DNA from 2 places in the Chromobacterium haemolyticum genome. Region 2 is predicted to be linked to the other one. Evidence: riboswitches for the same ligand, from Rfam matches in the RefSeq annotation. Region 2 holds a riboswitch; the other holds the start of a gene.

Region 1 (6,959 bases), 660 kb from region 2:
AAGCTGTTGCCGTTGGCCGCTGTCACTTTCATCGGGTTTTTCCATTTGCAGCCCGACAACATCGTATTCAACCCTCACGACAAGCCCCTGCTCAGTTCGGTGTCCGCCACCATGGCGCTGACCCTGTGGGCTTTTCTGGGGCTGGAGTCGGCGTCGGTGCCGGCGGGCGACGTGATCGCGCCGGAAAAAACCATTCCGCGCGCCACGGTGCTGGGCACCCTGATCGCCACGGTGCTCTACATCTTGTCCACGGTGGCCTTGATGGGCTTGATGCCGCCGGCGATGCTGGCGGCCTCGCAGGCGCCGTTCGCCGACGCAGCCAGGCTGATGTGGGGCGATTGGGGCTACTATCTGGTGGGTTTCGGCGCCATTGTCTCCTGCTTCGGCGCGCTGAACGGCTGGAGCTTGATGCAGGCGCATGTGCCGGCCGCCGCCGCGCACGACGGCCTGTTTCCCCGCCGCTTTGCTCAGATGAACCCGCAAGGCGTGCCTATTTTCGGCCTGGTGTTGTCCAGCGGCTTGGTGACGGTGCTGATGGCGATGAAATACGCGGGGGGCGACGGCGGCGTCAAAATTTTCGAGTTCATTATTCTGCTGGCCACCGCCACTACCTTGCTGCCTTACGCGTTTTGCTCGATGGCGTTGCTGGCCATCATGCTGATGCGCCCCCAGCAGTTCCAGCGCAAGGACTACCTGGCGCCGCTGTGCTTCGCCGGTGTGGGCTTCGCCTATTCGGTGTGGGCTTTATACGGCTCCGGTGCCGACATCGTGATGTGGGGCATGATCCTGCTGCTGCTGGGCCTGCCGGTTTATGTCTGGCAAGTGAAGGAACGTTACGCCGACCCTTCGTGAGCGAGGCGGCGCAGGATCCAACACGCGGCCTCGGCCGCGTTTTCTTTGGGATCAAGGCTGTCGTCATGGCGAAATGGACTTGCCTATGCCGCTGGCTGGTGGCTTACTAGGGCGCTTTGGTTTCAGACTGGGAGTTGCCATGAGGATAGCCGCCGTCGATAGCCTGCTTGTCGCCATCGATTTCGCTTACCCGATGCCGGACGCTTTAACGCTGGCGCGGATGCGGGAGGAAAACGAGCCTTGCGCGCTGGAGCGCGCGGACGGTTTGTTTCCGGAAAACAGCTATTACCTCGCCGGCCGCAAAGGCTGCGCCGAGCGAATGTCGGCACGGGCCTTTGTTGCGCGCCGCTTGCGCGAGGCGGCGGCGCGGCTGGCCCCGGATTACGGCCTGTTGTTGTTCGACGCTTACCGCAGCCGCGAGACTCAGGCCGATCTATTTCAAATGGTGTTGGACGAGGTGCGCGCCGCGCATCCGGATTGGGACGCGGCGGCGGTGGAGCGGCAGGCTCGCTTGTTTGCCGCCCATCCCGACGATACCGCTCGTTTCGCGGTGCTGCCGCACAATTCGGGCGGCGCGATTGATCTGGCGATTTGCCGGCGGGATACCGGGGAGATCTGCGATTTCGGCACCGCTTTCGACGCGGCCGAGCCGGCGTCGCGCACCGACTACTTCGAAGCGCCGCACGATCCCGCGCAGGGCTTTTCGTCCGAACGATGGTTGGCGGTGCGTCACAATCGCCGCGTCTTGTTCAATCTGATGAAACAGTCCGGTTTCAGCAACTATGCCGAGGAATGGTGGCATTACGACTTGGGCGACTGCCTGTGGGGGCAGGCTTTGGGCGTGGACTGGGTTTACCCGTCCATGGAACTGGAGCCGTCCTGATTTGACGCGGCCGCCGCGTGCTTGCGGTGGCCGCATCGTCAAGCGTTAGCCGGCCAGCGCCTTCAACCAGACCAGCGCGGCGCTGGCTCCCGCGTCGGGCACGCCTAGCGCTCGTTCGCCCAGATAGCTGGCCCGTCCCAAGCGCGGCCGCATGGCGGCGGTGGCCGCGCAGCCGCGTTCCGCCGCCTTCAGCGCGGAATGCCACGCCTCGTTTGGACTTTGGCCGTCGTTCAGAGCGGCTTCGAAAGCGTTGGCGGCTGGCGTTAAGGTATCCAGCATGGTGCGGTCGCCCACCTGCGCGCCGCCCAGTTCCGCAATGGCGGCAACGCCGTCCTTGAACGCCGCGGCCCAGTCGAGCGGGTTGGGCGCGTTCGATGAGTCCAGTCGCCGCGCCGCGCGCAGCAGGGCTGTCGAGTAGAACGGGCCGGAGCTACCGGCGATGGCCTGGCGCAAGGCCTGGCTGACGGTGCGCAGCGCCGTGGCCGGATCGCTCCAGGCGCTGTCCGGCAAGGCGCGGATCGCCGCCGCGCCGCGCTGCATGCTGACGCCCAGATCGCCGTCGCCTGCCGCTCCGTCCAGTTCGGTCAACAGCGGTTCGGCGGCGTCCAGCGCCTTGGCCGCGGCCCAAGCCACGGCGCGCAGCTTGGGGTCGGCTTTGGCGATGGAGAGGGCTCCTGCTGCCGCGCGCGGCGGCGCCGGCCGCAGCTGGCGTCGCGCCGGCAGAAGGCCGGAGCCGGGCCAAGCCGGAGCCTGGGTGGCTTGATCCAGCCAGCCGAGGCGCTGCTCATCCAGCGCCAGCAGCGACAGCGAGCAGCCCGGCATTTCCAGCGCGGTCATGAAATTACCGCTCCATAGCCGTTCCACATGCAAGCCGAGCCGTCGCGCCGAGGCCAGCGCGCTGCGCGCCACGATGGCGAGCTCCATCGGCGGAGTGCCGCCCAGGCCGTTGACCAGCATTGCCACCCGTTGGCCGGCCTGCCAACCGCGGTCCCTGACAATGGCGTCGAGCAGCGTCGCGCACAAGGCGTCGGCGGATTGGCGCGGCACGCGGCGTACGCCGGCTTCGCCGTGAATGCCCAGGCCCAACTCTACTTCGTCGTCGTCCAGTTGAAAGCCGGGGCGGCCGGTCGCCGGCACGGTGCAGGCTCCCAGCGCCACGCCCATGGTGGCTACCTGTTCCGCCGCCTGCCGCGCCGCGGCGGCGACCTCGGCCAGGCTGGCGCCGCTGGCGGCAACCGCGCCGGCAATCTTGTGCACCAGGACGGTGCCGGCGATGCCGCGACGGCGCGCCGGCTCCACGGTGTCGCGAAGCGCTACATCGTCGGCCACCACCACGCTGTCGACGGCAATGCCCTCGGCACGGGCCAGCTCCGCCGCCAGGCCAAAGTTCAGCCGGTCGCCGGTGTAGTTTTTGATGATGAGCAGTACGCCTTTAGGGCCGGCGACGGCGCGGATCGCCGCCAGCACGGTGTCTACGCTGGGCGAGGTGAATACGTCGCCCACTGCGGCGGCGTCCAGCATGCCGTGGCCGATGTAGCCGGCGTGGGCGGGCTCGTGGCCGCTGCCGCCGCCGGAGATCAGCGCCACTTTGTCGAGCTGACCGTCAGCCGGAAGATCCGCGCGCAGCAAGACGTTTTCCTCTTCGAGCAGGGCCAGGCCGGGCAGGGTGTCGGCCAGCCCTTCCAGCATTTCCCGCGCCACATGGCGCGGATCGTTGATTAGTTTTCGCATCGCGGTTTCCTTTCCATATCGGATAGAGCTCGTGCTGGGTAAAGATGGATGTCATCTTACGATCAGCTTTGCTTGGAGGGGGAGTTTGTCGATTGCGTGATCGATAACGAAGTGAAATGTGTTCGTAATCGATCTTAAACGAAGCAATATCCGTTCAATGATTTGCGGTTTCGAATATTTTAAGTCATTGTTTAAGTTGAAGATAAACACGGCTTGCCAAGGCCCGGTCCAGCAACCATAATCTGGCACGTCATGCAGGAGAGAGTGGCCGTCCGCGCCACCGCCGAAGGCGCAAGCGCACCCGCAATCGCTCAGGCAAAAGGACTGCATTATCGGACTGGCCGCAGCCAGTTCGCCGAATCTGGAGAGCGGCGTCCACGGATGCCCACCGAAGGGGCTAACGGTCGCAAGGCCGGAAAATCTCAGGTGCAGGGACAGAGGGGTGTAGGGAATAGAGCAACACTACACGCTTTTGCTAAGGACGCACCAATGACGGCCCCGAAACGCACCCCCCTGTTTGAGTCCCACATCGCCGCCGGCGCCAAGATGGTCGATTTCGCCGGCTGGGAAATGCCCATCCATTACGGCTCCCAACTAAAAGAACATGAAATTGTGCGCAACGACGCCGGCATGTTCGACGTTTCCCATATGACGGTGCTGGACATCAGCGGGCCGGACGCCAAGGCCTGGCTCCAGCGGCTGATCGCCAACGACGTGGCCAAGCTGGGCTTCGAAGGCAAGGCGCTGTATTCCGGCATGCTCACGCCCGACGGCACCGTGGTGGACGATCTGATCGTCTACCTGACCTCCTACGGCTATCGCATGGTGGTCAACGCCGGCACCACCGACAAGGATCTGGCCTGGATGGAAGGGCACAAGGCGGACTTCAACGTCGACATCAAAGTAAGACGCGATCTGTCCATCTTGGCGGTGCAAGGCCCGCAAGCCATTGCCAAGGTCTGTTCGGTCAAGCCCGAACTCGCCGCCGTCATCCAGAACTTGAAGCCGTTTCAAGGCCAGCCGGCAGGAGACTGGTTCTATGCCCGCACCGGCTATACCGGCGAAGACGGCCTGGAAGTGATGCTGCCCGGCGTTGAAGCCGCCGCTTTCTTCCAACAATTGCAGGCTGCCGGCGTGGCGCCCATCGGTCTGGGCGCGCGCGACACCCTGCGGCTGGAGGCCGGCATGAATCTGTACGGCCACGATATGGACGAAACCGTTTCCCCGCTGGAAGCCGGCATGGGTTGGACCATCGCCTGGGAACCGGCAGAGCGCGACTTCATCGGCCGCAAGGCGCTAGAGGCGCAGAAAGCCGCCGGCGTGAAGACCAAGCAAGTGGGCCTGGTACTGGAAGGGCGCGGCGTGCTGCGCGAAGGTCTGAAAGTGGTGGTGGAAGGGGTGGGCGAAGGGGTGATCACCAGCGGCACCTTCTCGCCCACGCTCAAGCATTCCATCGCGATCGCGCGCGTGCCGGCAGGCACAGGCGACAAGGCGCTGGTGGACCTGCGCGGCACCTTGACCGAAGTGCGCGTGGTCAAGATGCCTTTCGTGCGCAACGGCAAGAAAGTTTTCGCCTGAGCCGATCGCTCAGGCAGGCCGCGCGACGCGGCCGGGAATAATCGTTAAGACCTGGATTTGACTGGAGACACTCATGAGCAACATCCCCGCCGAACTCAAATACGTTGAAAGCCACGAATGGCTGCGTCTGGAAGCTGACGGTTCCGTGACCGTGGGCATTACCGAGCATGCGCAAGAATTGCTGGGCGACATCGTTTTCGTCGAACTGCCGAAAGTGGGCGCCAAGCTGGCCAAGGAAGAGCAGGCCGGCGTGGTGGAGTCGGTGAAGGCCGCTTCCGACATTTACTGTCCGGTTGCCGGCGAAGTGCTGGCCATCAACGAGGAACTGGAAGCCGAACCGGAACTGGCCAATAGCGAACCCTACGGGGCGGGCTGGTTCTTCAAGATCAAGCCGGCGAATCCGGCGGACCTGGACGCCCTGATGGACGCCGCCGCCTACGCCAAGGAAATTGGCGCCTGATGGTGAAAACCGCCTCGCAGTCCTGATTGGCCGCGAGGCGTTTTTTTCGCCCGGATATCCAGCAACACCCGATTGGCCGCGAAAGCCGCGGCGCGGACGGCAAGCACAGAAGGTCTCGTACTCATGTCTCTCTCCGAACTTTTCAACCGCAAAGAATTCATCTCCCGCCACATCGGCCCGTCCGACGCAGAGCGCGAGCAAATGCTGGCCGCTATCGGCGTGGCCTCCATTGACGAACTGGTGGCGCAGACGCTGCCGGCCGACATCCGCCTGAACCGCAAATTGGAGCTGCCGGACCCCATGCCGGAAGCCGAGGCGCTGGCAGCGCTGAAGGCTGTCGCCGCCAAGAATGTGGTCAACAAATCCTTCATCGGCCAGGGTTATTACCCGGTGCTGACCCCAACGGTGATCTTGCGCAACCTGCTGGAAAACCCGGGCTGGTATACCGCTTACACCCCGTACCAGGCGGAGATCGCCCAAGGCCGTCTCGAAGCCTTGCTGAATTTCCAGCAAATGGTGATCGACCTGACCGGCCTGGAACTGGCTAACGCGTCCTTGCTGGACGAGGCCACCGCCGCCGCCGAGGCGATGGCGATGGCGCGCCGGGTGTCCAAGGCCAAGTCCGGCCAGTTCTTCGTGGACAGCCGCGTGCTGCCGCAAACCCTGGACGTGATGCGGACCCGCGCCAAGTATTTCGGCTTTGAGCTGGTACTGGGCCACCCGGAAGAGGCGGGCAAGGGCGAATACTTCGGCGCCTTGTTCCAGTATCCGGGCGAGGCCGGCGACTTGATCGACCTGACCCCGCACATCGCCGCGGTCAAGGCCAAGGGCGCGGTGGCGGTGGTGGCCGCCGACATCATGGCCTTGGTGGCGTTGAAATCTCCGGGCGAGATGGGCGCGGACGTCGCCATCGGCAACACTCAGCGCTTTGGCGTGCCAATGGGCTTCGGCGGACCGCACGCCGCCTATTTCGCGTTCAAGGACGAAATGAAGCGCTCGGCGCCTGGCCGCATCATCGGCGTGTCCGTGGACGCCAAAGGCAAGACCGCGCTGCGCATGGCGCTGCAGACCCGCGAGCAGCACATCCGCCGCGAAAAAGCCAACTCCAATATCTGCACCAGCCAGGTGCTTCTGGCCAATATCGCCGGCATGTACGCGGTGTATCACGGCCCGGAGGGCGTCAAGCGCATCGCGGCCCGCATCCACCGTCTGGCCGCCATTTTCGCGCACGCGGTCAAGGCCGATGGCGGCAAGCTGGTGTTCGATCGTTTCTTCGACACGGTGCAAGTTGACGCTCCCAAGGCCGACGCGGTGTATCAGGCGGCGTTGGCCGCCGGCTACAATCTGCGCCGCGCAGGCGGCAATGTGTTGGGCGTGGCTTTCCACGAGGCGGCCACTGAAACCGATCTGGCGCGTCTGATTGAAATCTTCACAGGCAAGAGCGCCGATATCGCC
Region 2 (6,959 bases):
GATTGGCATTACCGAGCGTTGCGACCGGCGAGCGCATAGCGCTCTCCCACCATGCACCTGCCGTCAGGTCATGGCAAAACACAAGCATGTGCGTAAACGCACATGCTTGCTGACGCAACGCTATTCGAGATGCCAATCTCGGTGCCGTGTTTTGCGGCACGCGGGGATTGTTGCCCACTATGCGAGCGGGGTCAAGGCGCGGTGGTCGCGAGTTTGTGCCTGTGCGCGCCTCAAGCCGTAGGTGCCGGTTTCCACTGCTTCCGGGCGATCGAAGCCGGCGCGGGCGGCCACTTCGCGAGTGCAACTGCAAGATGGCGTGGAGGACGCGTTTGGCGTCGGCTGCGTCGAAGCGGCCAATTGGGACAGAGCTTGTTAATCGCTCTCCGCCTGCTCATCAGGGCGTGGCTGTTGTTGCGGCGTTATCACCGATTCAGCCTGCCGGCGATCAACCTTCTCCGCCTCGTCCTGAGGCGGTGGTGTTTCTTTATTCTCTCTCTTGAACATATCGGGCGGGGTAGGCATCCGCATCAGTTGTTGCTGTATGCGAAAACTATCCGTCATGGCCTTGTTGATTTGGGTAAAAGCCGGGTGGGAGGGGGAGAATGAATCCGCGGTAACTACCGCACTGTAAAGGGCTAGCGGCAGCAGAAGGGCGTGGATACGCATCTTATTTCCTGACAAAGTATCTGGCCACGGGACGTGGCGGTTTGCGGTATGGCTTGGCTGGCGCGCTTCCGTTGAGAGGAGGCGCGTGGCTGAGAAAGGCGAACGGAAGCGAACGCCTAAAAGATAGAGGATTCTATCTAACCATGACCAAAGGTCAAGCCCAGGGAAGCCGCCCCCGCCTGGCGAGACGCGTGAGGGCCGCCGCGCCGCCGTTGGTTTAGAGCCTGTTTACGATCTCGCGAGCTAGAGCGAGACAAGGCGAAAACGAGCGAAAAAGCGGAATGTACGAGTGGTACATGAGCATTTTGAGCTCGTACTCACCGTGCAACGCTTCACGAAGCGCAGCAGACTTTGAACAGGTTCTTAGGTTGGGGCGCGGATCAAGTCGCGGATGCCGGCTTCCACCGCTTCCGGGTAGTCGAAGCCGGCGCGGGCGGCCACTTCGCGTGCCACTTGGCTGTATAGCCGCAGGGTGGCGTGGAAGGCGCGTTCGGCGTCGGCGGCGTCGAAGTGGCCAAACCCCTGTTGCAGCGCCTGCCAGTGTTCAGGCTCGGCCCAGTGTTGCAGCCGGGTGCCGATATGCCAGCAGTCCGCCGCCGCGCCGGGGTGGCTATGGGCATGCCATTCCAGCATTTCCAGCAGCAGTTCCTTTATGGTCCAGTCCCGAAATTTGACGACGAACAGTTCGCCGCGCGCCAGGTATTTGGGGATGTGAAAGGCTTCGAACCAGAATTCTTCCACCCGCTCGCGGAAGCGTTCTTCGCAAGGCAGGGCCGGCGCGGCGGGACGGCCATGCGGCGCGGGCAGGCCTTGGGCCACGCCGGTTTTGTCTAGCAGCACGCGGTAGCCGCGCTGGTACAGCGGGTCCAGCCCGTCCTTGCGCATGGCTTGCAGCCGGGCGGGGCCGGCCAGGGTGAAGTCGATTTTGACGCCGTCGGCGTAGATGGCCAGGCGGGTGGGCCAGGCTTGGCCTTCGCCCAGGCGCAGCACGGTGATCAGGGGGCCGATGTCGCGCAGCCAGCCGTCGTCCGTGGCCAGAGCCGCCGGGTCCGGGCTGATGATTTCCAGGTCCAGATCGGAATGGATATCGACGCTGCCGTCGTCGCGGGCAAAGGAGCCGGTGAGGATCAGCGCATCCACGTCCGGGCGTTGCTGCGCCCAGGCGATGGCGTTTTCCAAACGATGGTTTTGCGGGGCAAGGCTCAACATGCGAGGCGCTTTCGGCAGGGGCGGGTTTGGATAGGCCGCCGCCGGGCCGGGAAGTTCCGGCAGGCGGGGGCCTGCTGGTTTAGTGCCGCTAACAAAACTGCGCAGCGTACCTGAGCCAAGGCTTGCCGATGCAGAAAACGAAGTTTCTGCGAAGCTACAGTACAAGTGGTACGACAAGGAGGCGCAACGCAGGATCCGGAGTTTTGTTAGCGGGTCTTGGCCGCGCTTAATGCAGATCGTGCCGATACATGAACACCGGCAGCCGCCATTCGCGCCAGATGGCGGCCAGGCGGATGGTGAGGCCGACGGCGAAGCTGGCCAGCACGTTGAGATCGTGCGGCACGCCCAGTTTGATCAGGCCCAGGTAGAGCAGGGCCACGGCGAAGGAGACGCTGGCGTACAGTTCCTGACGGAAGACCACGGGCACGCGGTTGCACAGCACGTCGCGCAGGATGCCGCCGGCAATGCCGGTGATCATGCCGGCCATCACCACTACTACCGGGTGATAGTCCATGGACTGGGCCACGCCGCAGCCTATGATGGTGAAGGCGATCAGGCCCAGCGCGTCCAGCACCAGGAAGACGCGGCTGAGGCGCTTCATGTAGCGGGCCACGAACACGGCGGCCAGGCCGCCGGCGATGACGAGGCCGACGTATTCCGGGTGCTGGGTCCAGCCTATCGGGTAGCGGCCCAGCACGATGTCGCGCACGGTGCCGCCGCCCAGGGCGGTGAGGAAGGCGATGACGGTAACGCCGAATATGTCCATATTGCGGCGGCCGGCCGCCAGCGCGCCAGTCATCGCTTCCGCGGTGATGGCGATCAGATAGATCAGGGTAAGCATGTAGTTGCAGTGGTCAAACAGGCTGGCGCCGAGGTGTGCGGCGAAGCCAGGTGGGAAAATAGGTTGGCAATGGGCGGGCCATGCCAGGTGGCGCGCGGCCTGGGCAAGAGTTTCGAACACGGGTTTTCCTTGAGAGCTGGTGCACGATCTGCTGCGCTTCGCGAGACGCGGCGCGTACCGCTTCGAAATGCTCATGTACCAAGAGTACATTCCGCTTTCTCAGCTGTTTTCGCCTTGTCTCGTTCTTGCTCGCGAGATCGTAAACACGTTCTGAGCATGGCCGGCGGGCTGCGCATGGGCACGGCGCTGCCGGCATTGCCTCTCCCCTTGTCCTTTTACCTGAGAGTTAGATGACGGGCGCGGCCTGTGTGCGGGCTTTGCCGGATGTCACTTGCCCCTTCGGTGGGCGCTAAGGGCCGGTTACATAATCTGACGCGCGCTTGCTGAAGCGTAGCAGATGATGAACGGGCGCTTAGGGCCTCTCTCCAATCGGCTGGTATCCATGGGCTGCGGTACTGTGGCCTGAGCGATTATGGGAGTTTGCGTCTTCGGCGGGGGCCGTATGCCCCTCTCTCCCGCAGCAGGCAAGGATATTAGCGTTTGCTGTATTGTTCAGTCAACGACTGTATACATGGGGGAAGGCAAAAATGTTGCAGTGCGCCATCTTCACGAAAACGCCCGGACGGCGGCTAGGCTGTCCGGGCGTTTTCACGCGGGCTGCTTCTTAGTTGCCAGGCGTCTTGGGCTTGGCCGCGCCGTTGCCGGCAGCGGGTTTGCGCGTGGCCGGGGCTTTGGCTGCGGGTGCCTTGGCGGCAGGCGCTTTGGCGGTTTTGGCCGCCGCGGGCTTGCTTGAGGCCGGCTTGGCCGCAACCGGCGCGCTGCCGGCGGGTTTGGCGGCGGCGCTGGGCTTGTCGGCCGTCGCTGCTTTGGCCGGGGCTTTGGCGGCTGGTTTGCGCGGCGGCGCCGCTTTCTTGGCCGGCGCGCTGGTTTTGACGGCGGGGGCCGGAGCGGGAGCGGTTGCGCTTGTCGCTATGGGCTCGTTGGGCGGCAGGATGGCCGGAGCCGACGGCGCGCGGGTGTCCAGTTGCAGCGCGTGGGCCACTTGGTCCAGCCGCTGTTGTTGTTCCGGGGCGATGTCGCCGCTGAGCGCCAGCAGTTCGTGCGCCAGCTGCCAGGCCTGGCGGCGGCGGTGCTCTTCCTGCAGCAGCTTGGGCAGGCCGGCCAGCGCGCGGGCTTCGTCCAGCCGCACCAGGAAGACTTGCTTGCGGGCGATTTCTTTCAGCTGCATCAGGGTCAGCGGGTATTCGTGGCGGATGTCGCGCATGATGCGGCGGATGGCGTTGAACGGGCGCTCGTCTATGATGCCGCGGCCAATCGCCACGTAGGTGAGCAGGCGCACGAAGCCGTCCGCCAGGGTGCCGGTTTCGTAGGCGGGGTCCAGCGTTTGGCGCTTGAGTTGCAACCGTTCCCGTTTTTCCCAGCTGTCGCAGCGGGCGGCGCGGGCTTCGCGGGCCGGTTGGACGCCCACGGCGGAGGCCAGCCACGGGGATTCGTACACGGCCTTGAAGCAGTGTTCGGTGGCGGCGTCGCGCAGGTCGCGGTAGCGGTCCAGGCTTTGCGCCATCCAGCCGGACCATTGTTCTTGCAGCCGCCACAGCGGGTTGTCCGCGCTCACCGGATGGCGATGGGCGCGCACGTATTCGGCGGCGGGCTTGAGCCAGCTTAGCCAGGGGTTGAGCGGGGAGATCAGCGTGCGTTCCAGCCGCGCCGGGTTGAGTTGGCGCTGGCATTGGGCGCTGGCTTCGCTGCTGACGGCCTGGAGCGCGGGGGAGATGAAGCGGTTGTAAACGCCTTGGTTGATCTCGGAGACGCGGCGCACCACTTCGAAGGCTTGTTCGTCTTCGCGGCCGTCGTCCAGGGCCAGGATGTCGGCCACTTCGCGCGCTTCGAAACGGATGATGTAGCGGCCTTTGATGTATTCCTGACCGGGGGTGCCGGGGGCCACGTCTTCGATGATGGCTTCGTACAGGCCGGGGGCCAGCACGTCGATCAGGTCCAGCGCGCTGGCGAATTCGCTGTGTTCGCGGTTGGCGATGCCGGCGGAAACGAAGATGCCGAGGTGGCCCACTTTGTTGTGCAGGCAGTAGATGATGGTTTGTTCGTTGTCGCGGATGTCTTCCGCGTTGTCGTACAGGTCCGGTATCCAGTTCAGCGCCTGTTGCGGCGGGGTGATGTTGTCGCCCCAGGAGGCGAACACGATGATGGGGGAGCGGATGTTGCGCATGTCCACGCGGTGCTGGTCGCTGCTGACGATCTTGCCTTCCACCAGGTGGTTGCCGACGAACAGCTGCTGGGAGATCCATTCCATTTCCTGCTTGTTCAGCAGGTAGTGCCCGCCCCACCAGCGTTCAAAGCCCAGGAAGCGTTCGCGCTCGGTGTCCACCTTGGCGTACAGATTGTAGGGCTTCTTCCACAGGGTGTTGGCCGGGTCCAGCTTTTCAAAGTTGTTGACCAGGTGGGCGCCGTCGAACTTGCCGTGGCCCAGGTCGCCGGCCAGCGAGGCGGTCCAGGTGCCGCCCAGCATGCCGCCGGAGTAGCGCATAGGGTTTTTGCCGGTGACGCCGGCCCAGTAGGACAGCGGGGTGCCGGCCAGCAGGATGGGGCCGAACAGTTCCGGCGCCACGGAGGCGAGCATGGCCACGGCCCAGCCGCCTTGGCAGTTGCCGATGACGAAGGGCTTGCCGTCGCTGTCCGGGTGCAGTTCGTTGACTTTGCTGAGGAAGACGTATTCCGCGCGGCTGACGCTTTCTATGGTCTGGCTGGGCACCGGCTGGGGGAAGAACATGATGAAGTAGCAGGGGTGACCCTGTTGCAGCGCAATGCCGATCTCGCTGTCCATCTTGAAGCCGCCGATGCCGGGGCCGTGGCCGGCGCGCGGGTCTATCACCACAAAGGGGCGCAGCGCGGGATTGGTGGCCGGGCAGCCGGCCGGCGGCAGGATGGCGGCCAGCGCGTAGTTGGCCGGGTCCGGCAGGCTGCGGCCGTCCAGAATGATCTTGTAGTCGAACACCAACACCGGCGGTTTGCCGCTTTGCACGTGTTGCAGATAGTCCGCGCCGCGGTCATGCAGCACGTCCCAGTAGAGGATGCTGCGCTCGTAGGCGTCGCGCCAGTAGTCGGCGACCGGGTTGGAGGAGAAGAGCTTGGACCAGACGGCTGTTTGCGACCACATACGGCACCTCTTGGTTGGTATGACGGATAACTGGCTACTGTACCCTCCTTTTGTTGCGTTGCAATAGACAAAGTTCCTGCCAGGAGAGTAACTGTCAGCGTTGCGCCACAGTGTGCCGCTTGGCGGCGGGGGCTTTTGACTGGAGCTTGCCGCGCTTGGCGCACGCCGGGCCCCGGCATTCCATGCCCCGGCAGGCTGCCCGCAGTGGCTTTGGGTTCACGGCGCGCTCTATCCGTTGCGCCTGATCTGGGCCGCCGGCTTCCGGCAAACCGTTTCCGTCTTGGAGCTAACCCTGTCTGTCTGCTGCGGGTCTCTGCTGCTGCTCAACGCCCTTTGTGTGTCCGGCTTTGGACTTCATGCAGACCATGCCGGCTTTCGTTTATCTGATTCCTGCTGCAATGTTCTTCGGACTGGGCCAGGGGCCGCGTGCCGCGGCGAGGACTGCGGCCGATGGCGGAGAGACTGTTCAAAGTCTCGCGAGCAAGGGCGAGACAAGGCGAGAACAAGCGGAAAAGCCTACATGAGTATTTCGAGCTTGTTTTTAACGCCCTTGCCTAAAATCCCGCGGAAGCGCAGCGGGCTCTGAGGAGGCCCTGAGGGCAGGGCAATCGCCCTCGCTACGCATGCATGGGAGGTCGTGATGGAATCGCAACAGACCGCTTCTTTGTCGCATATAGCTTTCCTGCTGCTCGATCAATTCTCCATGATCGCCTTCTCCAACGCGGTGGAGCCGCTGCGCATGGCCAACTACCTGTCGCGCAAGAAGCTGTATCGCTGGAGCCTGCTGTCTGCGGACGGAAAAGCGGTTAACGCAAGCAACGGCCTGTGTCTGTCGCCGGTCTCTGCGCCGGGCCACCCGCAACAGTACGACATGCTCATCGTCTGTGGCGGCTGCCAAGTGCGCGAGGCGGCCACGGACAAGGTGCTGGCGCTGATCCGCCGCTTTGCCGCCCAGGGCGTGCCGCTGGGCTCAATCTGCACCGGCGCCTTCGCGTTGGCCCAGGCGGGAGT

The links. A riboswitch is a leader RNA that binds a small molecule or an ion and turns the genes downstream of it on or off. The one in region 2 is predicted to bind glycine.
Region 1: another riboswitch for glycine. It lies ahead of gcvT (glycine cleavage system aminomethyltransferase GcvT); the one in region 2 lies ahead of GYH29_RS08330 (trimeric intracellular cation channel family protein).

What each region holds. Positions count from the first base shown of each region.
Region 1 is NZ_AP019312.1:1,146,068-1,153,026, forward strand. Features, by position in the region: gene GYH29_RS05430 (amino acid permease) at 1-852, shown strand, start outside; gene GYH29_RS05435 (M15 family metallopeptidase) at 992-1,735, shown strand; gene GYH29_RS05440 (dihydroxyacetone kinase family protein) at 1,781-3,466, opposite strand; glycine riboswitch at 3,712-3,803, shown strand; glycine riboswitch at 3,818-3,914, shown strand; gene gcvT (glycine cleavage system aminomethyltransferase GcvT) at 3,956-5,044, shown strand; gene gcvH (glycine cleavage system protein GcvH) at 5,118-5,504, shown strand; gene gcvP (aminomethyl-transferring glycine dehydrogenase) at 5,628-6,959, shown strand, end outside.
Region 2 is NZ_AP019312.1:1,801,570-1,808,528, forward strand. Features, by position in the region: gene GYH29_RS08320 (hypothetical protein) at 373-666, opposite strand; gene GYH29_RS08325 (aminoglycoside 6-adenylyltransferase) at 1,030-1,875, opposite strand; gene GYH29_RS08330 (trimeric intracellular cation channel family protein) at 2,102-2,836, opposite strand; glycine riboswitch at 3,034-3,215, opposite strand; glycine riboswitch at 3,217-3,304, opposite strand; gene GYH29_RS08335 (DUF3141 domain-containing protein) at 3,441-5,948, opposite strand; gene GYH29_RS08340 (GlxA family transcriptional regulator) at 6,589-6,959, shown strand, end outside.